2 regions of the Glutamicibacter ectropisis genome follow, and region 2 is predicted to be linked to the other one. Evidence: riboswitches for the same ligand, from Rfam matches in the RefSeq annotation. Region 2 holds a riboswitch; the other holds the start of a gene.

Region 1 (15,807 bases), 390 kb from region 2:
CCATCGGCCTTCATGAGGCCGGATGGGACCTGCTCTCCAGCATCCTGCTGGTCATTGCCGCGCTTTCGTATCTAGTGCTGTGGGTGCTGTACATCTGGCGGGCAATTGCCTTTAGCCAAATTATGAAAGCCGAACTTCGCAGGCCGGAAATGGCCTTCGGATACTTCACCGTCGTCGCTGGCACCGATGTCCTCGCGGTGCGGTTGGACGCCGAAGGTTACAGTGCGCTCTCCATGGTGCTCGTGGCTCTGGCTGCTGTTCTCTGGTTCATCTTCGGCTATGTGTTGCCATGGCAGGTCTTTTTGACTCGGGACGGAAAACCGATCCAGTCCAGGGTCAACGGCACCTGGTTCATCTGGGCCGTGGCTAGCCAATCCTTGGCCATCGGCCTGAGCGTCGTCCAGTCGCATTTGCCGCAAGGACAATCCCTGATTGGCTTGCTAGCTGTGCTCAGCTGGTCGGTCGGCGTAGCACTCTATGCCGGTATCGCCATGCTGGTAATGCTCAGGATCTTGCACTTCGGGATGACGCCGAAAGAATTCGAACCACCGTACTGGGTGACCATGGGCGCTATGGCCATCGCCGTGGTGGCCGGCAGCAAGATTGTCGGCATGGAATCCACGCCAATGGTTGATGCCACTCGTGCGCTAATTGCCGGGACGGTGGCGGCCTTCTGGAGCTACTGCCTCTGGCTGATACCGTTCCTGGTGGGCGCTGGGGTATGGCGACACTTCGTGCATCGCGTTCCGGTAGCGTATACGCCAGCACTCTGGTCAATCGTCTTCCCCGTCGGAATGTTCGCCGTGGCGTCAATCAACCTGGGCAGGGTCGACTCGTTGCCGATAGTGGAAAGCATCGGGCACGGAACGTTGATCGCCGCAGTGCTGGTGTGGGCGGTGGTCTTCATCGCGATGATCCGCCACTATGTGCTGCTCGTTTGGCGCAGCCGCACCCGCGGCTAATTACTGATGCTCGTGTTCTTGCCGATCCTCTGGATGATTATTCCGGGCCTACGTCGTCGTAGCGCTGAAGTCAGTGGGAAGAACGCGGTTCCTTGCACGCTGTACGGGAAGGGCGCGGGTTTTCGCGGTCAAGAATTTCTAGCAGTCGAGTAAGTTCTTCGCGGTCGGTAGGTGGGAGTTTCTCGAAGTAGCCTTCCATGCTCTCTCTGCGCAACTGAGACATCTCACCTAACTGTGCCCGGCCACTGGGGCTCAACGCGATCAGGGTTGCTCGGCGGTCGGCGGGATCCGGCGTGCGAGTAACCAGCTGTTTTGCTTCAAGCTGGTCGACAACTTCAGTGGTGGACCGAGCAGCAATATGAAGTCGATCCGCCAACTGCGAGTTTCGTAGCCCTTCGGCATCGGCATGACCCAGTATGGACAGTACCCGTGACTGGTGTGGGGTGATGCCCATAGGAATCAGGCTCTCCCGCCAGCGGCCACGGATGACCCGTGAAGCCCGGAGGAAAAGATCTGCCAAGTCAGGCTTGGACTCTTCGTTCTGCATGGGATTAAGAATAGTGTGTTCTTCGGAACAATTTCAAGATGGAACCACATAGTGAGGTAACCTCTGTTATTCTTTGAGGGAAAGAAGACGACGAAGGGGGAGCTATGAGTGTCAATCCAATACCCGTGCACCCAGGCGGTGCAGGAAGTGCAACCGGTGGGCGGATGAAAAGCTCTGCGCAAGACAAGCAACGACTTGCTGAGCACCCGGTATCTCTGCGACGTGTAGCTGCGTTGTTCCGTCCCCACCTAGGATCGGTCATCGCAGTCATGCTGTTGATCGTGGCGTCCTCGGTTATTGGCCTAGCTCAGCCCTTCATTGTTCGTGAACTCATCGATGATGCCATCCCACACTCCAATATCCGGTTGCTCCTCGCTGGTGCCGGAGGGCTGGTGCTCATTGCCCTGATTACCGCGGTGCTTGAGGTGGTGCAGACATGGCGGGCCACCTTGATGGGGCAACGCGTGATGCACCGGCTGCGCACCGGACTCTTTACTCACCTGCAGAAACAGTCTCTGGGATTCTTCACCAACTCGCGCTCTGGTGATGTGCAGTCGCGACTGATCAATGACGTCGGTCAGATGCAGTCAGTGATTACCAATTCAGCAACGAGTATTGCTTCCAACCTGACTACGGTGGTTGCCACCGCAGTTGCCATGGTGGCCATCTCCTGGAAACTAAGTCTGATCTCTCTGATCGTCTTTCCTCCGGCCATCTTATTGGCCAAGCAGACAGCAAAGCTACGACGTGCTGTGACCGGCAAGCGTCAGCGAGAGATGTCGAATCTGACATCTCTGATTGAAGAACGCCTGAGTATTTCCGGGGTTCGCCTGTCCAAGGTGATGGGTACCGGTCCGGCGGATGCTCAAGCCTTTACTGAATCTAGCCACAAGCTCATTGACCTTGAAATGAAAAGTGCGCTGGCTGGACGCTGGCGTATGGCCACGATGAGTATCATCTTCGCTGCCATTCCCGCGGTGTTGTATTTGGCAGCTGGACTCCCTGTTACCGGAGACGGGATGAGCATCGGTACGCTGGTGGCCTTTACCGGCCTGCAGGCAGGAATCTTCCGCCCGGTGATGGGACTTATGCAGCTTTCGGTGCAGTGGGTCTCTGCGATGGCGCTGTTTAGCCGCGTTTTTGAATACCTCGACACGGATCAAGAACTTCCGGTGGCTAGTAACCCGGTGAAGGTCGATCCCGCTCGCATCAGCGGTGAAGTTGAATTGCGTGAGGTGAGCTTCCGCTACCCGCAAGCAACCAAGTCGACTTTGGAGAAGCTGAACCTACGTCTGCCAGCTGGCACGATGACGGCTGTCGTTGGTGCCACCGGTTCTGGAAAATCGACGCTGGGTTCGCTCCTGCCACGATTGTTGGATCCTACTTCGGGGCAGGTGCTGCTCGATGGAATTGATCTGAAGGACTATGACCAGCAAGGAATTGCGAGTGCCGTTTCGGTGGTGGCTCAAGAGAGCTACCTCTTGCATGATACCGTCCGGGCTAACCTCTTGTGGGCTGCCCCTGAAGCGACGGAAGAGCAATTGTGGCGAGCCCTAGAAGCTGCGCAAATTGCCGATCTCATTCGCAGCCTGCCACTTGGTTTGGAAACCGAAGTGGGGCAACGTGGCCACCGATTCTCCGGTGGCGAACAACAACGTTTGGCCATCGCTCGCACCATGTTGCGTGAACCAAAGGTTTTGGTGCTCGATGAAGCTACCAGCGCTTTGGATACGGTCACCGAGGCTCTGGTGCAGCAAGCGTTGGACGAGTTGGCGGTGGGCCGTACGACACTGTTGATTGCGCACCGATTGAGCACCGTGATGAGAGCTGATCACATTGTGGTGCTGGAAGATGGAAAGATCGCAGAATCCGGAACCTATGGCGAGTTGGTGGCTCTTGGTGGTCGCTTCTGGCGATTGGTTCAAAATAGCGAGCTGGCCGTACGCGCCAGCTAGCAGCTTGAGTCTTTCAGGCCCTGTCGTTCAATGGATTCAAGAATTTTAGGCAACGCGGTTTCTAATGCACGACGTTCCGTGGCATTCAGTGAATCAAAGAGGGTTTCACGCACAAAAGTCACATGACTCGGCGCAGCATTCCCGATGGTTTCCTGCCCGAGTTCGGTCAGCGCGATTTGATGACCTCGGCGATCGGTTTCATCGGAGCAACGGCTGATCAGTCCCTTTGCTTCCATGCGACGTAAGAGGTGGGAGAGGCGTGAGCGGTCCCAGCGCAGTTCCTCGGCAACATCGGCGGGACGTAAACTAGGAGTAGCTGCTTCGGAAAGTACTGCCAAGACCGAGTATTCACCGGACTGCATTTGAGAGTCGCGTACCAACTGACGATCCATGGCGCTAGGAAATTGCCAGAGGAACTCACGGATCGTACGCCAGAGGTCCTGCTCGCTCTGAGTTAGCCAGCGGGTCTCATCGCTCGTCATTTTCTACTCTCACCCTTTGCAGAATTTGTGGCCCAACAAATTTTGTTGACGCATCAATCATCTCGTGTAAAGTTTAATTTTGCAATATAAGGTGACGTGTCAATCAGATCGTTGTTCGAGTTGCCATGTTCAACGACTGCCAGTTGTCATAGGCTCGTGTTGGAGCGCAACACTGTTCGGCACCACAGATTTTGGAGGGAAAGAATGAGCGAGGAATATTCAACCAAGGGTGCCTATGTCACCGGCGGAGAATTCACCCGGGATACTAATTACATCCAAGATCGGATTGTCGCGGACACCAACCCGGCCAGTTACAGTAATGAACACAATGACAGCAAGATCGGGCACCCTCAAGCTGGTGTCTCACAAGGAGCTACGCTCTGGCCCGTAGAAGCAGGACGTTACCGTCTTGTTGCGGCACGCGCTTGCCCCTGGGCTAACCGCACCCTAATTGTTCGACGCCTGCTGGGCCTTGAAGACGCGCTGTCTGTCGGCCTGCCCGGGCCCACCCATGACTCGCGCAGCTGGACCTTTGATTTGGATCCTGACGGGAAAGACCCGGTGCTGGGAACCGAACGGATTCAAGAGAACTACTTTAAGCGTTTTGCCGACTACCCACGAGGCATCACCGTACCGGCCATCGTTGATATTCCCACCGGGGCTGTGGTCACCAACGATTACCCACAAATCACTTGGGACCTATCCACCCAATGGAAAGAGTTCCATCGCGATGGCGCACCAAACCTGATTCCGCAGGATCAACTAGAAGAAATGCTGCCACTGATCAAGCGCATCTTTACCGAGCTTAATAACGGCGTATATCGCGCAGGTTTTGCCGGTGACCAAAAGGCCTACAACGACGCCTACCAGCGCTTTTTTACCACCCTAGATTTCCTTGAAGAGCGACTATCCACACGTCGATTCCTCATGGGAGATCACATCACTGAAGCCGATGTCAGACTCTTTACCACCCTGGTGCGATTTGATCCGGTGTATCACGGGCACTTCAAAACCAACCGAAACAAGCTCATCGAGATGCCTAACCTCTGGGGCTATGCCCGCGATTTGTTCCAGATGCCAGGCTTCGGCGACACCATCGATTTTGAGCAAATCAAGGCGCACTACTATGTCGTCCACGAAGACATCAACCCAACGCAAATCATCCCGCAAGGACCAGCCCTGGAAAACTGGCTCGAAGCGCCGCAGCGGGAACATTTGGCCGAGAGTGGTCCTTGGTTAGATGGCACCGCACCAGATGAAGTACGCACCGAAGAGCGCGTAGCCACCGGCCATAACCCGATGTACCCGGCCTAAGCCAGAGAACTAAAAGTCAAACCCCTGAGCCTCACAAGCAGTCTTGAACGCTTCAACATCCGTGATCTCAGGGGTTTTCGACTCCTGTGTAGTGACTGCTTGACTAATCTGCTCGGTGCTCGATTGCGAACCATGCTGCGCTGCCTTGAGCATGTTCGTCTCGCCGATACCCTCGGGAGCATCTAACCCTCCGCCAAAATGAATGCAGGCTGCATAACCTTCGGGATCCTCTTCCCGCAGGGTATCCGTGGACGGTGCAGAACAGGCGCTGAGCAATAACAAGGAAGTCGTGGCTAGGAATGGCAAGATTTTCTTCACACCACCCATGGTAACCACAGTGCTACCTGATCAAATGCGAACAATGCCATAAAACTGACAGGGACATAGCCGGACCCAAGAACCGCTCCTGGGGTACTGGCGTGGCAGGATTGAACTATGACGATCATTGCTGCTGCAGATGGATCCGCCCTAGGTAATCCCGGACCAGCCGGTTGGGCTTGGTATGTGGATGAAGAGAATTGGGCCGCTGGCGGTTGGGACCACGGAACCAACAATATGGGCGAGCTCCAAGCTGTTTTAGAACTCTTTCGTGCCACCGAGCACCTGCCGGAAGAAGAGCTCAAGATCCTCTGTGATTCGCAGTATGCGATTAATTGCATCAGCAAATGGATGCCAGGATGGAAAAAGCGCGGCTGGAAAAAAGCCGACGGCAAGCAAGTCCTCAACCAAGACATTCTCAAAGAACTTGATGCGGCGATTCAAGGACGAAAATACAGTTTTGAATGGGTCAAAGGCCATGCCGGCCATGACTTGAACGAAGCCGCAGATGATCACGCGCGCGCTGCAGCCACCGCGCACCAGCAAGGCACCACCCCAGATGCTGGCCCGGGTTATACCGGTGGCGCTGGATCTGCCGCACCTGTCGAAAAAGAATCAGTGAAACCCGTAGCTACGCCAGCAGCGCCAGCTGCCCCTGCGCAGACTACTGACTTTGCAGCCACCGTGTATGAGCTTGAACGTGGATTCCTCGATCCACAAATCCGAACCAGCTTCACCGAGCTTAAAGACTTCCTACACCCGAGTTATCAAGAAGTCAGCAGGGATGGCGGACTACTGGATGTTGCCAGTATTGGCAGGTTGCTGGAGCGTGGATCCGCGCTGCCGACCACCGGACAGATGCAGGTTTTGGCCACCCGCCAGATCAGCGAAGACATGGTGTTATTGGCTTACCGGATGAAGCCAGCGGGCTCCGAAGTGCTTGTCGTCTCCTCCTGGTGGCAGCAAGGTCAGGGCGAATGGAAACTTCGCTTCCGTCAGGAAACTATCGAGCGCTCCGCTTAGCGCCGACAGGCTGAATCACATTTTATAAAGCTACGGTCCACCAAGAAAATCTTGGTGGACCGTAGTTTTTAGCGACTAATTATTTGTAGTCTCCAGGGTGAGTCTCAATGATGCCCTTCTTGTAATTAATGCGATTGATCAGCCACGTCAACGCCCACAGCGCCACGCCGATGAGCAACAGCAGACCAGCGATCTCATACTGCACCCAGTCTTCGCGAGAACGAGCCCACGGTCCGGCAAGGAACAAACAGAAGACGACGCCAAGAATCGGGATGATCGTTGGTGCGCGGAAGGCATCTGCTGGTGCCTTTTCGCGGCGAAGAACCAGCAACGACACGTTCACTACTGCGAAGACACAGAGGAGCAACAATGCCGTGGTACCACCGAGTGAGCCGACGATACCGTTCTCGCTGTCGAGGTTCACATAAGCAACCAAAGCGATCGCCATCACCGTGCTGAATAGGATGGCTACCCAAGGGGAGCGGCGGGTGGAGTGCACCTTGCCCAAGAACTGTGGCAGCACGCCCTGACGTGCCATACCGTAAAGCAAACGGCTGGCCATCAACATGTTCATCAGCGCGGTATTGACCACCGCGAAGACGGTGACAAACGGGAAAATAGCATCGACAGGAATGTTGGGAGCACCAATGCGCACCACATCCAGCAGGATGCCGGCATCCGGGTTCTTTGGGTTGAGCAGGTCGCCGGTAGGGATGACCATGATCACGGTGATGGCCACCAGCATGTAAATCACCGCGCACAAGCCCAGACCAATGAGCATGATCTTCGGGAAGATCTTATTCGGGTTCTTTGTCTCTTCAACCAGGTTTACCGAGTCTTCGAAGCCCACCATGGCGAAGAACGCAATAGCGGTACCCATGGTCACCGCCGCGAAAATGCTACGATCCGAGGGGGTTTCGAAGACCACCAGACGGCTTACATCGCCCTGACCCGAGGCAATGACAGCGAAACCGATACCGATGATTACGGCCATGATGGCCAGCGACACGATGGTCAGCACGAGGTTGAACTTCACGCTCTCACCAACACCACGCAGGTTGATCAACGCGAGGATCACGATGATGGCAATCGCTGCCCACATGCCGGCCTGCGGTGTGGTTGGTACTCCATCAATGAACTGGCCGAAGCCAATCAAGAGGTTTTGTCCCACCAAAGTTGCCGAAGTAGCGGCGCTGGTAATGCCAGAACAGGCCACGGTAAAGGCCACGATGAAGGTGACGAAATGGACGCCGAAGGCTTTATGCACATACAGTGCTGCGCCGGCGGCATGAGGGTATTTGGTCACCAGTTCCAAGTAGCTGAAAGCGGTGAGGGTGGCGATGGCGAAGGCCACCAAAAAAGGTAGCCATGCTGCGCCGCCAACCTGTCCGGCAACCTTGCCGGTAATAGCAAAAATACCTGCGCCGATAATATCGCCCATGATGAGGAATAGCAGCAGCTTTGGGCCGATCACCCGCTTGAGTTCTGAATCCTGGCTCGGGGTTACCGGCGAGTCACTATCCACAGTCATGCGATCGAGTTCATCTCCTTCAAATATTGGTGGCAAGCATGACAAACTTAGTGGTTGCGTTCAAGGTCGGCAAACCGCCTACCGGGCTGGCTCACAGACTCGCAGGTTCAGCGGTAGTAAAGGAACGATGAACGGTATTTGGCATTTGAACCTGTGACTTGACGTACGGATATCCCCAAAGGCGTGTCAAGGCGCGTCCATCGAGAATCATGGTGAATCCGACTAGGGTTAGTTGAAAAGGGACAAGCGGTTTAAGGATGTACATGGACTCGGTGATCAGCGAAGATTTCGCACCATTGGCTCAGGCTCTGGAAGCACGAGCCGCCGAAGAAGAAGACTATTCGGCGCAGCTAGCCGTTTATCACCGAGGCGAACTAGTCCTCAGCCATAGTGTGGGGGAGCACCTTGCTGCAGATTCCCTGACCTGCGTCTTTTCCTGCACCAAAGGTCTGAGTGCACTGGTCATCGCCCTACTGGTGCAAGATGGCCTGATCGATCCCAACGCACCGATGGTGACCTACTGGCCTGAATTTGGCGCTGGAGGCAAAAGCGCCCTGAGCGTCGGCGAAGTACTCAGCCACCAAGCCGGTGTCCTTGGAGTTCCCGGGGGAGTACCAAGCGAGGTATTGCTGAACTCGGCTGAATACGCCAAGGTCCTGGCCTCCATGCCAAGCATCTGGCCTTTGGGTCAAAACATTGTCGGTTACCACGCCATCACCATGGGCGTGCTCATGGAAGAACTGGTCCGCCGAGTCACCGGCAAAGAACTGCAAGAAGTATTTGAAGAGCGCATCCGTAAACCATTGGGCGTTGACGTCTATATCGGTCAAGATCCGGCCCTGGAACCGCGCTACCGCGACGTGCTCCCGGCCCTAGATGCGCCCACCGAATTCTTTGATCCATTCTCGCCAGGCGGCCTGGCCGTGAACTCCGCTTCCGGATTCGCACTGGCCGACGGCCCGGTATACAACTGGCACGAACTGGCCAATGCCGCGCAGGTGCGTGAACTTGGGCCAGCATCCATGGGCGGTGTCGCCAATGCTCAAGGTTTGGCCGGGATTTACGCAGCCTCCTTCGGAGCCGTTCCGGCACTTGGAGCCACCAGCGGATTCCTCAGCGAAGATACCTGGTCTCGGGTTTCTACCGAATTGGTCTATGGCCACGACCGAACCAATGGTCTGTTGCAGGCCTTCGCCCTAGGGTTCATGAAAGCCACGGCTCGAGTGAATTATGGATCCATCTTTGCCTACGGGCATGACGGGGCAAACTCTTCCTTGGCCTTCGCTGATCCTGCCTACCAACTGGGCTTTGGTTTCATTCCTTCGCGTAATGAAGGGGTCAGGGACACCGCCACCGGTGTGCAGCTCTCACAACTAGCCCGACAATTGATCCTGGCGAAGAACGCCAAAGCAAAAACCTACTAATCTGTCCAAATCGCAAGAGCATCAGAAATACGAAGTGGGATTGAAGTGAAGAAGTTTCTGGCATTAGGTGATTCATTCACAGAAGGCGTTGGCGACGTTGATCTGGGACGCCCCAATCAGGTGCGCGGTTGGGCCGACCGAGTCGCGGAAGTGCTTTGCACCCAAGGGGACTGGGAATACGCCAACCTTGCGGTGCGTGGCAAAAAGATCGGTCAGGTCATTAACCAGCAGCTCGACCAAGGGCTGTCCATGAAACCAGATTTGGTCAGCATCTATGCCGGCGGCAATGACATTCTGCGGCCCACAGCAGACCTTGACGCACTGATGCGTGGTTATGAAGGAATTGTCCGACGCTTCAACGAGGCCGGGAGCACCGTGTTGCTATTTACCGGTTTTGACACCGTTGAGTCCCCGCTGTTCTCCAAGACCCGTCCACGCACGGCCATTTATAACGAGAAGGTTCGCGAGATCGCCGATGCCCACGGCGCGATCATTGCCGATTACTGGCGGTGGCGAGAATTTTCGGACGTACGCTACTGGGCCGTGGACCGACTGCACATGAACGAACTGGGGCATGGCCTGATGGCCTCCAAGGTGCTCGAAGTATTAGCTGAGCACCAGGTCACTGATGATGATTGGTCGCAACTGATTCAGGCTCCCGTTCTTCCCGAATTGGCAGTGAACTCACGCGGTGAAAAACTCAAGGCTGAATTGGGTTGGGCAAGAGAACATTTAGCGCCGTGGATCAAGCGTCGACTGACCGGAACCTCCTCGGGAGACACGCTCTCAGCCAAGTATCCTCAGTACCTTCAGCTTTCCGCAGCCACGAATTAAACGTTTTGTGACGGTTTTTCTTCGTTAGTGTCTTTGACGTTCAGCGCGGGGCAGGTAACATGGTGGTGTGCTGCAGCTCTCTGACCGGTAGCACACGCCATAGACGGATGGCGGGAGAGTCCCGTTCACACCATGGACGGGCGCCGTAGGAGCAATTCCTCCCCAGGAAACTCTCAGGCCCCCGTACCGCCATCACGAGGCAACTCTGGAAAGTAGCCGGCCAGAACCGGTTCACCGAAGGTGCAAGCGCCCGGCTTAGTTGGCCGGACGTGTAAAACTCTCAGGTAGTGCAACAGGGATGGGGAGGCAAAGCGTCCTTCCTTTGGCATGCGCCAAGACAGATCCCCGTGGAGACTCCAGCACCATGACCGTCACGCAGACTTCGGCTTCAACAACAAGCGAATTTGTTTCTCGCCATATCGGCCCGCGTCCAGCAGATGTAGAGACCATGCTTCAGACTCTGGGCTACAGCAGCCTAGATGATCTGATCGATACCGCCGTTCCGGCAGACATTCGCCAAGACTCCATGCTGGATATCCCAGCCGCACTGAGCGAAACCGAAGCCTTGGCCCACCTGCGTGCGCTTGCCTCGAAGAACGTCATGAAGACCCAGATGATCGGCCAGGGCTTCTACGACACCATCACCCCAGCGGTAATCCGCCGCAACATCGTGGAAAACCCTGCCTGGTACACCGCCTACACCCCGTACCAGCCGGAAATCTCCCAGGGCCGCCTAGAAGCCCTGCTGAACTTCCAGACCATGGTCATGGATCTGACCGGTCTGCCGATCGCCAACGCCTCGCTGCTGGACGAATCCTCGGCCGCCGCCGAAGCAGTGCTGATGATGCGCCGCGCCAACAAGAAGAAGGCCAAGGGCAAGACCGTCCTGGACTCCAATATCTTCCCGCAGACCATCAAGGTCGTGCAGGGCCGCGCCGACGCACTGGGCTTCGAAGTTGAAGTCGCTGACCTGTCCGCTGGTCTGCCAGAGGGTGACATCTCCGGCATCCTGCTGCAGCAGCCAGGTAACAACGGCTCCATCGCAGAGCATGAAGGCATCATCGCCGCCGCCAAGGAAGCCGGCGCCATGGTCACCGTCATCGCTGACCTGCTGGCTCTGACCATGATCACCCCTCCCGGTGAGCAGGGCGCAGATATTGCCGTGGGTAACACCCAGCGTTTTGGTGTGCCACTGTTCTTCGGTGGTCCGCACGCAGCCTACATGGCTGTAGCCGATGGCCTGACCCGCTCCATGCCAGGACGCCTAGTTGGTGTTTCGGTGGACGACGCCGGAGTTCCTGCCTACCGTCTGGCACTGCAGACCCGCGAACAGCACATTCGCCGTGAAAAGGCGACCAGCAACATTTGTACCGCCCAAGCACTGTTGGCCATCTGTGCCTCAATGTACGCGGTGTACCACGGCCCAGCAGGCCTGAAGCAGATCGCTAGTCGCGCCAACAACCACGCTCGCGTGATTGCTAGCTCCCTGGTAGCCGGTGGATTCACCTTGGCTTCTCAGAGCTTCTTCGACACCGTAGTAGTCAACGTTGAGAACGCTGAGCAGATCATCTCGGCCGCCAATGAAGCAGGGATCAACCTGCGCAAGATCAACGACACCCAGGTGGGCGTGTCCACCGACGAGACCACCACCTCGGATATCGTCAAGACCCTGCTGGGCGTTTTCGGCGTGGAGCTTTCGGCCCCCGAAGGATTCGACATCCCAGCCTCCCAGGTCCGCACCAGCAACTACCTGACCCACCCAATCTTTAACACCATTTCCTCCGAGACCCAGATGATGCGTTACCTGCGTCGCCTCTCGGACCGTGACCTGGCACTGGATCGCACCATGATCCCGCTGGGCTCGTGCACCATGAAGCTGAACTCGGCTGCCGAGATGGAATCCATCACCTGGCCAGAATTCGCTTCCATCCACCCTTATGTTCCAGCTGAACAGAGTGTGGGTTGGCGTGAACTGATCACCGACCTTGAAGGCCGTTTGACCGCGATCACCGGTTACGCTGGCGTCTCCATCCAGCCCAACGCAGGATCCCAGGGCGAATACGCAGGCCTGCTTGCCATCTCCGGCTACCACGCATCGCGTGGAGAAGCCCAGCGCAATGTCTGCCTGATCCCTGCCTCGGCCCACGGCACCAACGCTGCTTCGGCAGTACTGGCTGGTATGAAGGTGGTCGTCGTGAAGACCGCTGCCGACGGCACCATTGACGCCAATGATTTGGATGCCAAGATCGAGGCCAACAAGGACGTACTGGCCGCCATCATGATCACCTACCCATCCACCCACGGTGTCTACGACGCCGACGTGCGTGTGGTCTGCGATAAGGTTCACGCAGCCGGTGGTCAGGTGTACATCGACGGTGCCAACATGAACGCCATGGTGGGTCTGGCCCAGCCAGGTAAGTTCGGCGGCGACGTGTCGCACCTGAACCTGCACAAGACCTTCTGCATCCCTCACGGTGGTGGCGGTCCAGGCGTCGGCCCAATCGGTGTCGGCGAGCACCTGCTGCCATTTTTGCCAGGCGATGCCTCGGGCAGCTACACCGAGCGCGATGGTGTGCCGGTAGTGGCCACCGCCTTTGGCTCGGCCGGCGTCCTGCCGATCTCTTGGGCTTACATTGCCATGATGGGCGGCGATGGTTTGACCGAAGCCACCAAGCACGCAATCTTGAACGCTAACTACATCGCTAAGTGCCTGAACGAACACTTCCCAGTGCTCTTCACCGGCAACAAGGACCTGGTGGCACACGAGTGCATCTTGGACCTGCGTGAACTGACCGCCAAGACCGGGGTCACCGCAGAAGATGTGGCCAAGCGTCTGATCGACTTTGGGTTCCACGCACCAACCCTGTCCTTCCCAGTGGCTGGCACCTTGATGGTTGAGCCAACGGAGTCCGAGGACTTGGGCGAGATCGAGCGCTTCATCGAAGCCATGATCACCATCCGTCAGGAAATGGAAGAAGTTCTCTCGGGCGTCTACAGCATCGAGCAGTCACCACTGCGCAACGCCCCACACACTGCTACCGCGGTGATCAACAGCAATTGGGATCGCAAGTACTCGGTAGAGCAGGCTGCTTTCCCGGTCTCCGGCTTGAAGTTCGATAAGTACTTCCCAGCTGTGGGCCGTATTGACGGCGCCGGTGGCGACCGTAACCTGATCTGCTCCTGCCCTGCTCCTGAAGCCTTCGAAGACTAGAAAGAGTTTGAGATGACTGAAACTACCCAAGAACTTAAGCACACCGCCCTGCATGCCCAGCACGCAGAACTCGGCGCAAACTTCACCGACTTTGGTGGCTGGGATATGCCACTGAAGTACGGTTCTGAACTGGCCGAGCACCGGGCAGTTCGTTCCACCGCAGGACTCTTTGACCTGTCCCACATGGGCGAGGTTTACCTCTCCGGTCCACAGGCCGGCATCGCGCTGAACACCGCGTTGGCTGGAAACTTCACCATCATGAAGGTGGGCAAGGCCAAGTACTCGCTGATCTTGAATGAAGAAGGCAAGATCATCGATGATCTGATCGTGTACCGCCTTGAGGAAGAGAAATTCCTCGTCGTTCCTAACGCTGGCAATGCTGATGTGGTGGCTGCAGCTTTGGAAGAACGAGTAGCAGGATTTGATGTTCAGCTGGATAACGCTTCGGCTCGCCAGTCCCTGATTGCAGTTCAGGGACCCAACGCTGAGGCCATCGTTGCCAAGCTGGCAGCGGATGAAGCAGTAGCCCAGAGCGTCACAGAACTGAAATATTATGCAGCGGCTAATCTGGTGCTCGGCGGTATGGACGTACTGCTGGCGCGCACAGGATACACCGGTGAAGACGGCTTCGAATTGATCATCGAAAATGAACAGGCCGCCGAACTGTGGAGCAAGATCATCACCATTGGTGCGGATTACGAATTGGTTCCGTGTGGCTTGGCCGCCCGCGACTCACTTCGTTTGGAAGCCGGTATGCCGTTGTACGGTAACGAGCTGAGCCTGGAACGAACCCCATTTGATGCGGGATTTGGCCCTGTAGTCTCCTTCAAGAAGGAAGAAGATTTTGTGGGTCGAAAGGCCCTGGAAGCCTTGCGAGAGCAGAGCCCAGCACGCAAGCTGGTTGGTCTGAAGGGTCTGGGTAAGCGCGCCGGCCGCGGTGGTTATGCCATCGTCAAGGACGGGGCCACTGTCGGAGAAATCACCTCCGGCCAGCCATCTCCGACCCTTGGTTACCCGGTAGCCCTAGGGTATGTGGATGCACAATTCAGTGAAGTTGGTACCGAGCTAGAGGTAGATCTGCGCGGTAAGACTTTGCCATTTGTCGTCGTCGAACTGCCGTTCTACACGCGAGCCAAGTAACGTTAAACATCAGTAGGGCCAAGCAAAACGCCCGCTTATTCCCTTGGGAGAGGAAATACCGTGAGTAAAGTTCTTTCGTCATTGCGCTACTCGGCAGAGCACGAGTGGCTGGACGCTTCATCCCCAGCTAAGGTCGGCATCACCCAGATCGCTGCAGACGCCCTGGGCGACGTGGTCTACGTGGACCTGCCAGAGGTTGGCGATGCGGTGACCGCAGGCGAAACCTGTGGCGAGGTGGAATCCACCAAGTCGGTTTCCGACCTGTACTCGCCAGTGACCGGCACCGTTGTTGCCATCAACGACGAGGCCGTTGACAACCCAGCAATCCTGAACGAAGACCCATACGGTGCCGGCTGGCTGTTCACCGTAGAGGTTACCGAAGAAGGTCCGCTGCTCTCTGCAGCAGACTACGCAAGCGCGAACGGTGGAGACGTCCAGTAATGAGCAACCAGACTTTTGAATCCCTAGCACCAGTGTCACTGACCCAGTCGCTAGCAGCCCTTGACCCAGAGGTCGCACAGCGCATCGACGCTGAACTGGCTCGCCAGCAGCGCGGTCTGGAAATGATTGCCTCGGAGAACCACACTGCTCAGGCTGTCATGCAGGCTCAGGGTTCGGTACTGACCAACAAGTACGCTGAAGGCTACCCAGGTCGCCGCTACTACGGTGGCTGCGAAGAGGTCGACGTCATTGAGACCCTGGCCATCGAGCGTATCAAGGAACTGTTTGGTGCAGGTTTCGCCAACGTTCAGCCTCACTCCGGTGCCCAGGCTAACGCTTCGGTCTACCACGCACTGGTTCGCCCAGGCGACACCGTACTGGGTCTGAACCTGGCACACGGTGGACACCTGACCCACGGTATGAAGCTGAACTTCTCCGGTCGCCTGTTCAACATCGTTCCTTACGGTGTGAACGAAGAGACCAACCTGGTGGACATGGACGAGGTCGAGCGCCTGGCCGTAGAGCACCAACCAAAGATGATCGTGGCAGGCTGGTCGGCCTACCCACGTCAGCTGGACTTCAAGCGATTCCGCGAGATCGCTGACAAGGTCGGCGCTTACCTGTT
Region 2 (15,807 bases):
GTTTCAATGGAATTCCCTGAGCTATCTGACCTCGCGGGCGGGGCGGGTTGGTACTCAAGAACTCACTGAGCTCATGGAATCAGAATCGCTGACCCGCAATCACTTCACGATTGTCTGCGCGCTCGCCGAGTTTGGAGGGATGTCGCAGAATGATCTGGCTCAGCGGTCTAACCTGAATCGCGGTCACTTGGTGGCGTACCTTGACGAGCTTGCAGGGCGCAAGATCCTCGAAAGAAGTGTCGACCCAGCAGACCGGCGCCGCAATATCATCACCCTGACCGAGGTGGGCAAGAAGTTCACCGCCAAGGCGATCGCTGCCGCTCAACGCAGTGAAGCCGAAGTCTTTGGTGCGCTCGATGCTCAACAGCAAGAGACCCTGCGCACCCTATTGCAATTGGTTGTTAGCACGGATGGTGAAGCGCGCTGATGAAACGACATGTCAAAGAAGTATTGACGCGTTCAGTCGTTGTTGCTCCCCGGCGTCCATCGGTGATTCCAGCAGCCAAAGCCGCCATTGCACTTGGTATCCCGCTGATCTTGGTGAGCGCTACCGGGCATTTAGATTGGGCCATGTACGCGGCCTTCGGAGCCTTCTGTGCGGTGTTTGGCCGCTTTGATGCGTACGCGCCACGCTTCTGGCAACAATTATCGGTCGGGCTGGTACAGCTGGCGGCCATGCTGCTGGGCACCTTCTTCTCGCTGATCCATGCACCGTTTATTATTTGTGCGCTGGTGCTTGCGGTGATTGGCTTTGGGGCAAACTACGTCTCCCGCGCTGCGAGGTGGATGCCGCCAGGACCCATTTTTGCTGTATTCGCCGGCGGGGCATGCATCAGCATTCCTGCCACCACTCACTCCTTTGTTGGTGTGCTGTTGGTTGGTGGCGGAACGATGATCTTTAGCCTGCTCTTTATGCTCGGGCTCTCGCTACGCCGATCCCATCTCTTTCATACGCTCCGCGCTGGATACTCTTGGGCACCATCGTCACGGGCCCTGCGCGAATCAGCACAAATGGGGCTGGGCGTATTGCTGGCAGGTATCGCTGCCGAACTTCTCAACGGAGGCCACTGGTATTGGGCCAGCCTGGGAGCCATTGCAGCGGTAACCGGAATCGACGCCTATGCTCGGGTGGCCCGCGGGCTGCAACGTAGTGTCGGAACATGCGTTGGTGTGGTGCTCACCGCTGCGGTGCTCGTCTTTGAGCCACCGATCTGGGTCCTCTTGGCCGTCGCGATCATCGGTCAGATCTGTATTGAACTGGTGATTCTGCGCAACTACGCCATCGGTATGGTGTTCATGACCGTGACTGCATTGTTGATGGTTCACATAGTCTCCCCAGAGCCCGCCTCCAGCCTGCTCATCGACCGCGTGGCCATGACCGCACTGGGCGCCGCTGTGGGTGCCGTGCAGAGCATTATCATCGGAATCATTGCCAGCCGGCGCCAAATCGTCAGTTAGGAAAAACAGTAGTCCCGCACCTAAGGAACACGGTGCGGGACTACTGAAAACGGTCTAACTCAACGACAGTTACCGACGGGCTTCCTGTTCCAGGTGCTCATCACTGTGGCCGAAAGCCTTGCTGTCCCGGTAGGCGGCAGCTTCGTAGCGTTCGTGGGCCACCTTGCCCATGTGGGCAACGCGCAGTGCTTCATGCCGCGGATTGCGTCGCACAAACAGGTACCCCACGCCCAAGATCAGGAACCAGCTCGGTGTGACCAGCAAAGCGACCAGGGTGTCAGGCTGGGTGGTCAGCGCCCACAAGATGAACCCGAAGAAGCCCAAGACTACATAGGGCATAACCCGTCCGCCGGGAACCTTAAAGTTCGATGCATCGTGCAGGTGCGGTCGACGAGCGCGGAACACCAGGTAGCTGAGCAGGATGATGGTCCACACGAACATGAAGCACAAGGCCGAAACGGTGGTGACCAGCGTGAAGGCCTCCATGACTGAATCGCCACTGTAGAGCAGGACCACGCCGGCGAGCAGGAACATGCACGAGAACATTAGGGCGTTTCTTGGGACCTTGCGGCCTGAAAGCTTCTTGAAACCACTTGGCGCATCACCTTCCTGAGCCAAACCACGCAGCATGCGGGAAGTGGAGTAGATCCCGGAGTTGGCGCTGGAAGTAGCGCTGGTGAGTACCACGAAGTTGATGACGCCGGCCGCGCCGGCCAGGCCTGCTAAGGCGAACATTCCCACGAAGGGGGAGTTCTCCGAGGAGAACAGCGTCCACGGCTGCACGGTCATCAAAATGATCAAGGCGCCGACGTAGAAGAAGAGAATACGCAGCGGAATGGAGTTGATGGCCTTGGGCAGGGTCTTCTCCGGGTCCTTGGTTTCGGCGGCGGTGGTGCCGACCAGTTCGATGCCAACAAAGGCGAAAACCGCAATTTGGAATCCGGCTACGAAGCCCATGAATCCGGTGGGGAACATTCCTCCATTAGTCCACAGGTTCGCTACCGAGGCGGTGGCATCATTGTGTTGGAAGCCGGTAATGATCATGACCAGACCCACGACGATCAATGCACCAATGGCCACGATCTTGATCAGTGCAAACCAGAATTCGGTTTCACCAAAGGCCTTAACGGTAGCCAGGTTCAGGACCAGCAACAGGGCGATGCACGCCAATGCCGGGATCCACAACGGCAGGTCACCCCACCAGAAGGCCACATAGTGGGCGATGGCGACCACGTCGGCGATGCCGGTGACCACCCAGCAGAACCAATAGGTCCAGCCGGTGAAAAATGCTGCCCAGGGACCCAAGAGGTCGCCGGCGAAATCGGCAAAAGTCTTGTAGTTCAGGTTGCTCAGCAAAAGTTCGCCCATGGCGCGCATGACGAAGAAGAGCATGAAGCCGATGACCATGTAGACGAAGATGACCGATGGGCCTGCCACGGAAATGGTCTTGCCCGAGCCCATGAAGAGTCCGGTGCCGATGGCACCGCCAATGGCGATGAGCTGGATGTGCCGATTAGAAAGTCCGCGTTCGAGTGTGGGATCAGAACTGGTGGTACTCATGCTGGTTGCCTTCCAGGAGTGTGGCGTGACGCCTAGCAACTTTCTTTGCTGAGAACGCCAATATCGCCTGGCTCCGGGAAGACAACGATAGCCAGATGCACTAAGAGCAACTGCTAGCTATGCCCATTGGAGAGAGCCAGCGAACTGGTGAACTACAAGCGTCACTGTTCGTGGTCCCTCCCCAATCTGTATAGTGACCTGAGAGTTTTCGCTTGGACCCGACTACTGGGCCAAACTTGCTCCTTCGGTGAGCGCAGAATACTCTGCACTGCTTTCCAGAGTTGCCTTCTCGTGGCGGTGCGGATGCCTGAGAGTTTCCCGGGGAGGAAATTGCTCCTACGGCGCCCGCCCTTGGTGAGGACGGGACTCTCCCGCCACGCATCAACGGCACAAATGGTGATTGCTATCACAGTATGCGCAGAATAATGAATGTGATGCAAGTCGCACACGTGAAGATGTCGCGCGATCCTCAGGGTAGACCCTTGTCGGGGTTCGCCTAAAAGTGGCGCAAGGGGTATTCGCGTTCAGCTTCCGATGGTCATCAAGTGATGGATAGCCGTGGCCAAGAGTCCGCCACCGATCAGCAAAAGGGCTGCACCACCAAGTAGGGCGATGGCGCGGTCCGCCCAAGCATGGCGCTGCAGCCCGCAGGTGCGAACGAGCAGGATTGTCAGGCCCCACCACAATCCGGAGCCAAGGATAATCGTGGCGCACAGGGTGATGGTGCGGATCGTCGTGTGTTCGTCGTGGCCAATGAACTGCGGCAGGATCGCGGCGAAAAATAGGAGTGCTTTCGGGTTGGTGGCGTTGGTGGCGAAGCCACGTACAAACCCGGTGGGCGTTCGCGGTGCCACTGTAGGGGAAGCCACCTGCGTTCGGCGAAGCCCGGAGCGCAGCATGCTGTAGCCCATCCATAAAAGTACTCCGGCACCGAGTACCTGCACGATGTCCAATGCACCGGGGATTGAAAGAATTAGTGCAGTGACCCCTGCGACCGCCAATAGTGTGTGCAGGGTTAACCCGCCCAGGATGCCCAGCGTGGTGGACGCCGCCTCGCGTGCGCCACGGGTTGCTGAATTCAGGACCAGTATGAGGTCGGGGCCGGGGACCGCTAGTGTCACGAGCAGTGCCAGGATGAATGCCACCCAAGATTCCAATGCCAAAGTTGAACTCCGATTTATAGACAAATTCTTCCAACAAGATATGCCCCGGATTCGTTAGGGTTGAGGCATGGATGAATCGCAGAAGAAATCAGAGAGAGTTCCCGAATTGGATTCGGTTGATTGGGCAATTCTTGAATTGCTGCAGGTTGACGCGACGATTCCGAATAAAGACATCGCCGCCAAAGTAGGCATCGCCGCTAGCACCTGCCTGGAACGGATCAAGCGCATGCGTCGCAACGGCACGATTACTGCCACGCGGGCCCATGTCCTGCCCAGCCTGCTGGGCCGCGGCGAACAGGCCTTCTTAGGGATCCAGGTCCGTCCACACGCTCGAGAAACCGCCAACGATTTTGTGCAGAAGGCCCTAGCCCTGCCTGAGACGCTGGCGTTGTATAACGTCAGCGGTAACGACGATTATCTGGTCCACGTAGCGGTGGCCAATAGCACCGAGTTACAAAGCCTGATCATCGACAAGCTGTTGGCCCTGCCTCAGGTGGTGCACTGCCGTACGCAACTGATTTTTGTTGAGCCGTGGGTGGCCCCGCTGCGGCATCGCTAAGTTTGCTGGCCGCTGGCTGTCTTGGCCAAAGAACGCCACAGGGGCGCTGACACCTCGATAGGTGTCAGCGCCCCTGTTCAACTAGGCGCTTGGCTATTTGCCAAAGCGGCGTAACCGCAGCGAATTCGCCACGACCAGCACCGAGCTAGCTGCCATGGCAGCGCCCGCAATCATTGGGTTTAGCAAACCCAGGGCAGCGATCGGGATGCCTGCGGTGTTGTAGGCGAAGGCCCAGAATAGGTTCATCTTGATCGTGGATAGGGTTTTTGCCGAGAGATCGATAGCGGCGCTGACCTGGTGCAGGTCATTGCCCATTAGGGTGATGTCGGCGGCTTCAATGGCCACGTCGGTGCCTGAGCCCATGGCGATACCAAGATCTGCCTGGGCCAGTGCTGGGGCATCGTTGACACCGTCGCCCACCATGGCCACAACCTTGCCTTGGGCTTGTAGTTCGGCAATGGTCCGCGACTTATCTGCGGGGAAGACCCCAGCGAAAACATCTGCCGGATCGATGCCTACCTTGGCTGCCACCTTCATGGCAACCGAGGGGTTATCGCCGGTGAGCAGAACTACCCGCAGGCCACGTCGTTGTAATTCGGTGATGGCTGCGGCCGAGGATTCCTTGATCTGGTCGGCCACCGAGATGACAGCCTGGAACTGTTGGTCCACCGAAACTAAGATCGCAGTGGCCCCTGCAGCTTCAGCCTCTTCTAACAGTGCCTGAGCAGATGCATCGAGCACGGTGCCCTGCGCTGCTAACCAGCTGGGGCGCCCAACAACAACGCGCTGGCCATCAACAAGTCCCATCACGCCGCCACCGGGCTCCGAATGGAAATCGGTGGCCTGAGCCAAGGGACCAAGTTCTGCCCCCGCACGGGCGATAGCCTGAGCGATCGGGTGCTCCGAATGATGTTCTACGGCCGCCGCGAGCTGCAGGATCTCATCAGCGTCTACCCCAGCAACCGGGGTGGTGCCCGTATGGGCCATGATGCCGGTGGTGACGGTGCCGGTCTTATCCAAGACCACGGTGTCCAGCTTGCGAGTATCTTCCAAGACCTGCGGGCCGCGGATCAAGATCCCTAATTGCGCGCCACGACCGGTACCGACCAGAAGCCCAATCGGGGTAGCCAGACCCAGAGCACAAGGGCAAGCGATCACCAGTACGGCCACCGCAGCACTAAAGGCTTGATATGGATCGGAACTGATCAGCCACCAGATACCAAAGGTAGCCAGCGCAATGGCCAAAACAATGGGAACAAAGACTGCAGAAATACGGTCAGCTAATCGTGCAATGGGCGCCTTACCCGACTGGGCTTCGGAGACCAGCTTGCCCATCTGGGCCAGGGTCGTTTCCGCGCCGACTCGAGAAGCCTTGATGACCAAGCGTCCTGAAGTGTTCAGCGTTGCGCCAGTGACTTCGGAACCAACCTTGACTTCCTGGGGCACCGATTCGCCGGTCAGCAGTGAAGTGTCTACCGCACTGGATCCCTCGACGACGACGCCATCGGTGGCGATTTTCTCTCCGGGGCGCACCACAAAGTGGTCACCGACCTGCAATTGTGCTGCCGGAATCTTGACTTCTTGGCCATCACGCAGAACTACCGCGTCCTTGGCCCCCAAGTTCAGCAGGGACTTCAGCGCATCCGAGGCTGAAGACTTGGCGCGATGCTCTAAGTAGCGACCCAGCAGGAGCAGGGTCGCCACCACGCCGGCGGTTTCAAAGTAGAGCGCGTGCTCAGTCATCGCCATGCCGGTATGCGCCGTCATCTGCGGATCAAGGATGAGCTGAATGGCAGAGAAGAGGTAGGCAGCCAACACACCCAAGGACACCAGCGTGTCCATGGTGGAGGAGAAGTGGCGAGCGTTGATCGCCGCTGCCTTATGGAAAGGCCATGCACCGTAAAAGACCACGGGTGTGGCCAGCGCGAACGCCACCCAACCCCAGTGCGGGAACTGGGCAACCGGGATCATCGAGATCACGAACAGTGGAATGGTGAAGACCGCCGAAACGATCAGTCGCAGCAAGAGGTGGTTGGGTACTAGATGCTCGTGGCCGGAGTGCTCGTCATGCTCACCGTGTTCGGGAACTGCCGGTTTCTTGAGCGTCGCCGTGTATCCGGCTGCTTCAACGGTGCTGATCAGCGTTTCGTCGCTAACACCCTGGGGTACCTCCACCTTGGCGGTCTCCAAGGGGAGGTTGACTGAGGCGGTGACCCCGGGGAGTTTACCGAGTTTACGTTCCACCCGGTTCACGCATGAAGCGCAAGTCATGCCTTGAATATCTAGGTCTACGGTGCGTACTTCGGGTTGCGCTTGTTCTGGCGCGTGGGAAGACATTTTTACCTTGCACTTTCTTGCCACCTTTGGTGGCGTGGTGCCTGGCTGATGAAGCTAGGCGTTGATTGCTTCTACGGTGTAACCGGCCTCGTCAATGGCTTCGCGGATGCTCGATTCGCTCAGCTTCTCGGTCGAAGTGACGGTGGCGGTGGAGATGCCTTGGGCATCGAGAAGGACGTCGACGTTCTGCACACCGGATAGTTCTTTGAGCTCTTCAGTGACCGATGCGACGCAGTGGCCACAGGTCATGCCCGAAATTTTGATCTCGGTTTGGTTAGTGAGCGGTGTGGCTTGCTCACGAGTAGTGATCTGAAGTCCCTGTGCTGGTGTGGCGTTGTTTTCGGAGGAGCATCCGCAGTTGCAGCTCATGATCTTGCTCTCTTTCGATGAATTCTGTGTGAATGTGTTTTGAGGATAAAGAAGTGGCTATCGCACGAGTCGGGAAATCGCTGCCGTGGCTTCAGCGATCTTTTCCTGAACGATGGTGGGGTCGCCGGTCTCGATGGAAGACTTCGCCGCATCAACCACACAATGGCCGATGTGATCATCGATGAGTTGCACGCTGACCTTGTGCAATGCGGCGTTGATCGCGGAGATCTGGGTCAGGATGTCGATGCAGTATTTGTCTTCATCCACCATCTTGGCGACCCCGCGAACTTGGCCTTCGATGCGCTTGAGGCGACGCTCCAGCGCAGACTTGTCTGCGTGATAGCCGTGATGCTCGGCGTGGGTATCTGGGCTCTGGCTGGTTTCCATACCTCAATAATACCCCTCGGGGGTATTAAGTCAAATACCATCCGGGGGTATCTAGCCTCCCTGCTTATCTGCACGAAGCACGATAGGATTTCACCCGTGAGCCACAACGACCTGCACGTGCGTCCGATTTCCAGCGCCGAACACTCAGCCTTCCTTGAAACCGCCCACGACGTCAGCTTCCTGCAGCGTCCGGAATGGGCCCGGGTCAAGGGCGGCTGGCGTGGCGAATCCCTCGGCTTCTTCGACCAAGACGAACTGGTAGGCACCGCCCTGGTGCTGCACCGAGCCGCCCCCGTGATCAAAAAGACTCTTGCCTACGTACCCGACGGTCCGGTCATCGACTTTCAGACCTACCGGGCAGAGAACGTCATTGGACCACTGGCCGCCTACCTCAAAAACCGTGGCGCCTTCCAGCTGAAAATGGGGCCAGGACGCGAAGTGCGCACCTGGGCGGCCGCAGCTGTGCGCAAGAATCTCGGCAAGGAAGGCTTCAACCAGCTTTCCGACCTCGAACTTAAATCCAGCTCCGAGCAGGCCCTTGCTCTGAACGACGCACTGCTAGATCTTGGATTCACCAAGGAAGACGTTGGACTGGACTTCGGTGCCGGTCAGCCAGAATACGTAGCCCGCGTCGCGCTGCAGGACGAAGAAGGCAACCAGCTGGACGTAGATCAGGTCATGGCCAGCTACTCGTCGACCACCCGCAATGAAACTCGCAAGGCACTCAAGAGCACCTTGGAAATCGAGGTGGGCGACACCGAGGACATGGCCCGCTTCCATGCCCTGTATAACCACACGGCGGACCGCCAAGAATTCACCGGTCGCCCACTGAGCTACTTTGAAACCATGCACCGGGTGCTCAACGAAGCAGTGCCAGGATCCTGCACCCTGTACATCGCCAGCAATGAAGGCGTGGATCTTGCGGCATCCATCGTGATCCGTTCCTCCAACCTGGCCTGGTATCTCTACGGCGCATCGTCCTCGGAACACCGTAAGCTCTTCGCCCCGAAGGCGATCATGAACCGCATGGTGGAAGACTCCATCGCTGCCGGTTGCCGCTACCTTGATCAGGGTGGCGTCAGCGCCACCTTGGATAAGGACCACCACCTATCAGGGTTGACCAAGTTCAAGACCAACACTGGTTGCGACATTGTGCAGACCAACGGCGAATGGGACCTAGCGCTGAACAAACCGCTGGCCTGGGCTTTCGAAAAGTACATGAACTGGCGCAAGAAGTAGGGAAAACAGCACTTTGGCAATAGATCCAACCCAGCCCTTCGTCCCGGTCATCCTTGGCGGAGATATTGGAACCTACACCCTGGCCCGCGAATTTTACGAGGCGTACGGGGTACGCTCGGTCGTGTTGCCGGCAGCTGGCAACGGAGTCATTGAACATTCGGTGGCCATCGAATTGCGCCCCATTGGTTCTATGGCCGATGAAGCACGCGTGGTTGCGGCACTAAGGGACTTGGCTGCCGAGCTGAATGCCGATTCCTCGCGCCCACTAATGCTCTTTGGTTCCTTGGACTTCCACATTATGTTGATTGCCAAGCACCGCGAGCAACTCGAAGAGCACTTCGTGATTCCCTACCCAGAGTTGGAAACCATCGAAGCGGCCGCGCTGAAGGAAAACTTCTATGCGCTCGCCGACAAGCTCCAGATTGCTCACCCGCGCACGGCCGTGTACTACCCGGGTACTGAGCTAGATGCGATGGCCAAGGACTTCACCTACCCGGTGATTGGCAAGCCTTCAAGCTCGGGGAACTGGATCGCCGCAAAGTTCGAGGGCAAGCAAAAAATCCACACCATCAACTCCCGGGCAGAACTTGAGAGCCTACTGGCAAAGATTGACGGCAGTGGCTACACCTCGGGCTACATCCTGCAGGAATACGTTCCCGGCGGCGATGACGCGATGCGCCTATGCACCTACTTCGCCACCCAAGAAGGCAAAGTCATCTTCGCTGGATACGGTGAAGTGGTCATCGAAGAACATGCGCCACTGGTGCTGGGTAATTCGGCAGCGATTGTCACCGGTCAGAATGATCAGATGGCCGCTGATGGTGCGCGCATGCTTGAAGAGCTGGGCTGGCGCGGTATTGCGATGATTGACGCGAAATTTGATCGCCGCGATGGGCAGATCAAGTTCTTCGAGATCAACCCGCGTCTGGGGCGAAACCACTTCTATCTGACCGCTGCAGGGGTCAACCCGGCGCGTTTCTACGTGACCGAGTTCCTCGGACCAGACTTTGATAATTCGGATCCGCAGACGGATGCGGTGATGGAGACTGCCGCTGGGGTACTACAGCTGCGCCACGAACAACTATTTACCGTCCTGCCACATCACTTGTTGCGACAGTTCCTTGACAGTGAAACGGGTAAAAAAGCTGCAGCACTGCTCAAGGCCGGCAAGGTTGCTAACCCGTTGAAATTCTCGGCAGAAAAGAATCCTCGCCGTAAGTTGTACTTGGTATTAAACGCGGTGAACCATTACCGCAAGTACAAGAAATTCCCGCCGCGCGCCCAGTAGGTTGACGCTTACGGGCGTTCGGCTGATGGCTGCTGGCCGACGTTACTTGGTATCGGCCAGCCATCGAGGGCTTGAAGCCAGTGGCTTTGGGTGACCTCACCACCATCCAGAATATCGAGGCTCGTGGTGGAACCTTCGGTCTCGGGGACGTAAGTAGCTTGGGGGAATCCGGACATCGCGGCAATCCTCAGCGAAGTAGTTTCATCCGGATCATTCGTTGTAGACATGGCCATCCACTTCAGCGCAGACATGACACTTTCTCCGGCCGGAATCACCACGCGCTCGCTGAGAATATTGCTCATCGGCATCAGCGATACATCGTTTTGGGATTCGCCCTGAGCGTTAAGGAACTGAATCTTCGGATACCCGTTGATGGCGCAGGAAGAAGCCGACATATTTTTGGCGTACACAGCCATATATCGTGATCCGGCAGCGGCATCTGGAGAACCGAGACTCAGTTCTAAGTCATCCTGCGTGCAACTTGGTGCTGCGGAATTCTTGGGCCACGCGCTGACTCCATCGGGCAATTGCGCTGGGCGAGCAATGAGCGATTCGGGAAGCTTTTGGCCAACCCAGCCTTCGATAATGTCGGCGTAGCCAGCATCGCTGATGGCGAACGCGGTAGGTTCCTGCAATGGCGAATGCTTCTTCAGCCATGATTCAAGCTGAGCAACCTCTTGCGATCCAGCTTCTGCGGTGGAATGTACCGAAAGGCCACTGGAATCGAAGATAGAGATTTCTACAGACTCGTGGGTGGCAGCCTCTAAGGTCAGTTCAAACTCGGCGAGATCCAATGGCTGATCGGAGCTATACCTGACTGAGGAATCCTCCAGGGCAAGACTAATAGGCCATTCATGCTCGGCGGTGTATTCGCCGAGGACCTTCAAGGACGGGATATCTTTGGCAACTGCAGATCCTTGACCCACACTTTGGGCACCGAGCTGACGCAGGGTGAAGGCCTGGGTGATTTGCTCTTTGATGTCTTCACCCGCAGAGACGTCCAATGGATACAGTTCGAGATCTGGAATGTCAGAATCCTGCGGTTCTCCGGAAACAAAACGCGCCGAACTATGTACTAAGGGTTGTCCGTCGACGAAATCTTGTATTCGAGTCGATGCTTCTTGAGCTAACTCGCCGGCTTGGTCTGCAGCCAGAGATTCGTCGAGTTTCACAGTCCATGAGGCTTGAGCAGAGTCTCCGTCCTTGGCATCAACGGCGGTGACTTCGTAGTCAACTTCTGCTTTATCGATACCTTCTTGATGCTTCAAATCCGAGGCAAGAGCGCAAAACTCTTTCGGCGCATCACAGATATTGAATGCTCTCCAAGGTTTCCAAATCACCACGGCAACCACCGCGAGGACAAACGTCGCGATGATGATGCCAATGAGCCGTGGTTTCATTTAGTTACCGTACCAAGGCAACCAATGGAATATTGGCGTCAAAGGGTAAAGTTTCAATCACACGTACTTTGAAAGCGAGACCCCATGAGTTTGAAAGATCGCCTGCGCGAAGACAGCATCGTCCACCTGAAAGCAGGCAACGAGCTGGAGAAAACCACCCTACGCAATATCTTGAGCGCCATTGGCACCAAGGAGAAGTCGGGCAAGAATCCCAGCGAACTCAATGACCAAGACGTCGAGAACCTGTTGCGCAAGGAAGTCAGCAACCGCGAAGAAACCGCGGCGTTAGCTGCCAAGGATGGTCGTGCCGAACATGCTGAGCGTGAGTTGGCCGAGGCTGCATTCATCTCCACCTACCTGCCAAAGATGCTCGACGAGGCTGAAGCCCAGAGCATCGTGGATAAGGTGATGGCTGAGCTTGCCTCAGATCATGAGCTGAGCATGAAAGACATGGGCCAGGCCATGAAGCTGGTTGGGGCTGAAATTGCTGGTCGTTTTGACGGTAAGGCAGTATCCCAGATGGTCCGCGCCAAGCTTGGCTAACGCTGGTGAACCAGCAGTGAGGGTCGTTCTTCGGAACGGCCCTTTTGCGTATCTCCGACAGTTAAAAATTTCCACTAAGCGAGACTTACTCGAAATTTTAGGGGTAAATTTCGAATAAGCAGGTCCTAGCTAGCGACTTCGCCGGCCGATCCACTGGATTCAACATCTTTTCCAAAACCAAGGTCGGCACGGCTACCGGCCACCCGTCCAGCCAATGCAGCATTCAAGCTACCGGTGGCGGCTCGATTTCGGCTTCGGCGCAGGGATGGATACTTTTCGCTCACGAATTCATCAACCTGTTCTTTGCGACTGACCAAAACTAGCTCGGTACCGCTACCGTTGTGTTGGCTCTCCTCCTGATAAAGGTCACGGAGGCGCTCGGCCACCTGCAGGTAAAAACTGCGTTGGAACTCTCGGCGCTCAATGACTTTTTCGGAATCGGTCCAATCCCAAGCCAGATACTTTCCTTCTTCGCCCCACCAGTGGCTCATCGCTAGGCTCGCCTGAATCACCAGGGAGGAGAACAGGCTTTTGACGGTACTCACGTCTGACTCGTGGCCAATGATGTACAAGCGACAGAAGCTTGAATAGTTCGTCTGCAATAGGGTCACAGTCCTAAACGCATGGCCCACCGAGGAAAGTCCGTCGCGTTGACCTAGCCGGTAGGTGCCGCTCATATCAAAGTGCTCTTCGATGATCGGCTCCTTCTTTTTGCCAGGGCCGGTCGGCTGCGCGTCCAGCTCCGCGCGCCCAATGCCATACCGAACCATGAGCCGTTCAGCGTGCTCTTGGAAGGTTTGTGCTTCTGCCGGAAAGTTGGTGTTTTCTGCCTTGTTGAGCAGTAACGCGATGCGTTCCTTGAGTCGTTGAAGCTTCTGTTCAGAGGTGCTCATGACATCTTCTTTCCGGGCAGTGCGATAGGTAGTGAAACGGTTTGTACTGGTTCACGGCACTAGTGTTGCAGGTCGTGGAGAATGCTGCTTGGCAGGGTGTGGGTAACTGTTTGGAAACGACTCTAGCCGGTGATGCGATCCGCGCGTAGAGTGAAGGCACCAAGCAGGTCCAGCACGCCTCGGGTGCAGAATTCGGGGCTGTTTTAGGAGAGGTTCTGATGGGCGATTTTCGGGTATACACCATGGATGAGCGGGCCACCTACCTGGCTCCTTCGTGTGAGCGTTGCGGACAGCATCGGCACATTGTGTGGGACAAGGTCGAAGGAACAGAAACCTACAAACCCCGCGATGCTGGGTGTTCTAACGAGGCCTGCACCGCGTAGGCAATCATCGGTAGGAGACATCTCAGGTAATTAGTTCAGTCGAATTCCCAGCGCAGCTGAGATGCGCTGGGAAGCTGAGGACAATACCTGAGCAATATGCTCTTCATCTAGCTCTAGTGGAGGGTAAATTACCGCGATGGCAGCGGGTTTTGCCTGCGGTAAAACCAAGGGTACGGCGATGGAGTGTAGCCCCGGAATGACTTCGTCGTGACTGGATTCGAAAGTTTTCGCCGGATACTGACTAGGATTGAGCTGCGAACGGATGACTCGTCCCGGTGCGCCATCATCAATGGGATGTCGTGTGCCAGGACGTTGGGCCACCGTCGCATCAGCCAAGCGTGGTTCGGCCGTGCTCAAAGTGACTGCCGCTTCACCATCAAAGACCACGAGCAAGGCAGTCATGCGAAGTTCATCGGAGACCGCAGCCAATTCGGGAGCCGCCGCAGACTGCAGCGATTTGGCAACATTGCGGGCCAGCGCGCCGAGGCGTGCGCCCAGTTCTAAATCTCCCGAAGGCATGCGTTCAACAAATCCGTACTGTTCAAACGTCTTGACCAGTCGATAGGCCATGGAACGGTGAATGCCCAGTTGGGCGGCCAGTTCAGCAACGCTCAGTGGTGCGTTCGATTCGCCAATGAGGGTCAGTGCTTCGAGCCCGCGGCCCAAAGTTTGGGATCCGCCTTCGGTGGATTTGGTCATTGCTTCATCATTTCATCTCGCCTGCCGGTAGCTCGGCAAGGTACTACTCTCGGTGTTCAGTTTCTTGCTCACAGCCTAGCCCAATGCCTTCATAGTCAATGACAGACCCTTGGCCTAGCGAACGTTGAAGGCAGGCTACGTTGCGTAGCCTGCCTTCAACGAAGAATGTCCTTTTTAGGGTCAAGTCCCTGACTTAGCGGATCGGTGGATCTGCCGGTAACAGGTGCTCACCGGTGCGGTCGGTGGCCAGAGCCAACGAGGAGATGTACTGTTTCTCCCCATTCTCGCTTGGTATGGCGGAGGCCAACATGTCCGGACGTTCGAACTTCAATCCGGTCACGCAGCAGGTGTACAGCTCATCGCTCGGGTTACCATCGGCATCCAACAGCGGACTGTCGATGCCGTCATCGCTGCGACGTAGGTAGTAGCGACCCTTGGTGATGATGGCCAAGACCGGTGGCAACAACAACGCCAAGCCGACGGCTACCAGAGGGCTGAACGGCTGAATCTGCGGGCCGAGCAAGCCGAAGAACACGGCGATGGAGGCGATGGCGGAGACAAGCATCGAGATGAAGCCCACCGGGTTCACCGCATAGAGCATGCCACGGCGGAATTCCGGCACCTTAGGAGAGAGCTTGAGCAGGTACTTGTTGATGGCGATGTCGCTGGCCACTGTGACCACCCAGGCCATGGCGCAGTTCGCGTAGAAGCCCAGCACGGTATTGAGGAAGTCGAACATATTCGATTCCATCAAGATCAGCGCGATGCCCAGATTGACCAGCACGAACACCATGCGACCTGGATAGGTTTTGGTGACTCGGGTGAAGGAGTTGGTCCAGGCCAGCGAGCCGGAATAGGCGTTGGTGACGTTGATCTTGATTTGCGAGATGACCACTAGGACCACCGCCAGGCTCATGGCCAGCCATGCCGGCATCATTTCGCGGTAGACACCGAGAAATTGGTGAACCGGCTCGTTTGCGGTGGCCGAAGCCTGGGGGTCCAGCGTGGCGATCAGGTACACCGCGATGAACATGCCGGTGATCTGCTTGATAGCACCGAAGATCACCCAGCCTGGACCGCCAAGGATCACGGCGGTCCACCAGCTGCGCGCATTGGCTGCAGTCTTGGGAGGCATGAAGCGAAGGTAGTCGATCTGTTCGGCGATCTGTGCCATTAAGGAGAGGCAAACGCCGGCCGCCAGCATCGCCGAAGCGAAGTTCACTCCCTGGCTATTGCCCTGCTCGCCAGCATAGTTCACGAAAGTGTCGACGGACTGCGGGTGGGTGGCGACGAGATAGACCATAGGAACAACCATCAAGACCAGCCAAAGCGGTGTGGTCCAAACCTGCAGCTTAGCTAGGGTCTTCATGCCGTAAATAACCAGCGGGATGACCATGAGGGTTGATATCGCATAGCCCAGCGCTTTAGGAATGCCTAAGCCCAGTTCCAAGCCTTGGGCCATGATGGCACCTTCGAGCGCGAAGAAGATAAAGGTGAAAGTGGCAAAAATGACGTTGGTGACGATTGAA

Evidence for each region. Region 2 has a riboswitch for glycine ahead of cycA (D-serine/D-alanine/glycine transporter). Riboswitches for the same ligand answer to the same signal wherever they lie in the genome.
Region 1: another riboswitch for glycine. It lies ahead of gcvP (aminomethyl-transferring glycine dehydrogenase); the one in region 2 lies ahead of cycA (D-serine/D-alanine/glycine transporter).

What each region holds. Positions count from the first base shown of each region.
Region 1 is NZ_CP125942.1:2,760,759-2,776,565, reverse strand. It holds gene QMQ05_RS13025 (tellurite resistance/C4-dicarboxylate transporter family protein) at 1-962, shown strand, start outside; gene QMQ05_RS13020 (MarR family winged helix-turn-helix transcriptional regulator) at 1,033-1,509, opposite strand; gene QMQ05_RS13015 (ABC transporter ATP-binding protein) at 1,614-3,464, shown strand; gene QMQ05_RS13010 (MarR family winged helix-turn-helix transcriptional regulator) at 3,461-3,946, opposite strand; gene QMQ05_RS13005 (glutathione S-transferase C-terminal domain-containing protein) at 4,151-5,260, shown strand; gene QMQ05_RS13000 (hypothetical protein) at 5,270-5,596, opposite strand; gene QMQ05_RS12995 (RNase H family protein) at 5,696-6,601, shown strand; gene QMQ05_RS12990 (APC family permease) at 6,681-8,132, opposite strand; gene QMQ05_RS12985 (serine hydrolase domain-containing protein) at 8,396-9,556, shown strand; gene QMQ05_RS12980 (SGNH/GDSL hydrolase family protein) at 9,602-10,390, shown strand; glycine riboswitch at 10,492-10,589, shown strand; gene gcvP (aminomethyl-transferring glycine dehydrogenase) at 10,755-13,601, shown strand; gene gcvT (glycine cleavage system aminomethyltransferase GcvT) at 13,614-14,741, shown strand; gene gcvH (glycine cleavage system protein GcvH) at 14,802-15,182, shown strand; gene glyA (serine hydroxymethyltransferase) at 15,182-15,807, shown strand, end outside.
Region 2 is NZ_CP125942.1:3,147,897-3,163,703, reverse strand. It holds gene QMQ05_RS14845 (MarR family winged helix-turn-helix transcriptional regulator) at 1-427, shown strand, start outside; gene QMQ05_RS14840 (FUSC family protein) at 427-1,458, shown strand; gene cycA (D-serine/D-alanine/glycine transporter) at 1,528-3,018, opposite strand; glycine riboswitch at 3,195-3,302, opposite strand; glycine riboswitch at 3,304-3,402, opposite strand; gene QMQ05_RS14830 (LysE family translocator) at 3,543-4,163, opposite strand; gene QMQ05_RS14825 (Lrp/AsnC family transcriptional regulator) at 4,249-4,740, shown strand; gene QMQ05_RS14820 (heavy metal translocating P-type ATPase) at 4,834-7,077, opposite strand; gene QMQ05_RS14815 (heavy-metal-associated domain-containing protein) at 7,132-7,446, opposite strand; gene QMQ05_RS14810 (metal-sensitive transcriptional regulator) at 7,504-7,833, opposite strand; gene QMQ05_RS14805 (lipid II:glycine glycyltransferase FemX) at 7,930-9,072, shown strand; gene QMQ05_RS14800 (carbamoyl-phosphate synthase) at 9,086-10,360, shown strand; gene QMQ05_RS14795 (DUF4232 domain-containing protein) at 10,369-11,760, opposite strand; gene QMQ05_RS14790 (GatB/YqeY domain-containing protein) at 11,845-12,303, shown strand; gene QMQ05_RS14785 (DUF2786 domain-containing protein) at 12,429-13,196, opposite strand; gene QMQ05_RS14780 (hypothetical protein) at 13,415-13,579, shown strand; gene QMQ05_RS14775 (IclR family transcriptional regulator) at 13,610-14,278, opposite strand; gene QMQ05_RS14770 (purine-cytosine permease family protein) at 14,472-15,807, opposite strand, start outside.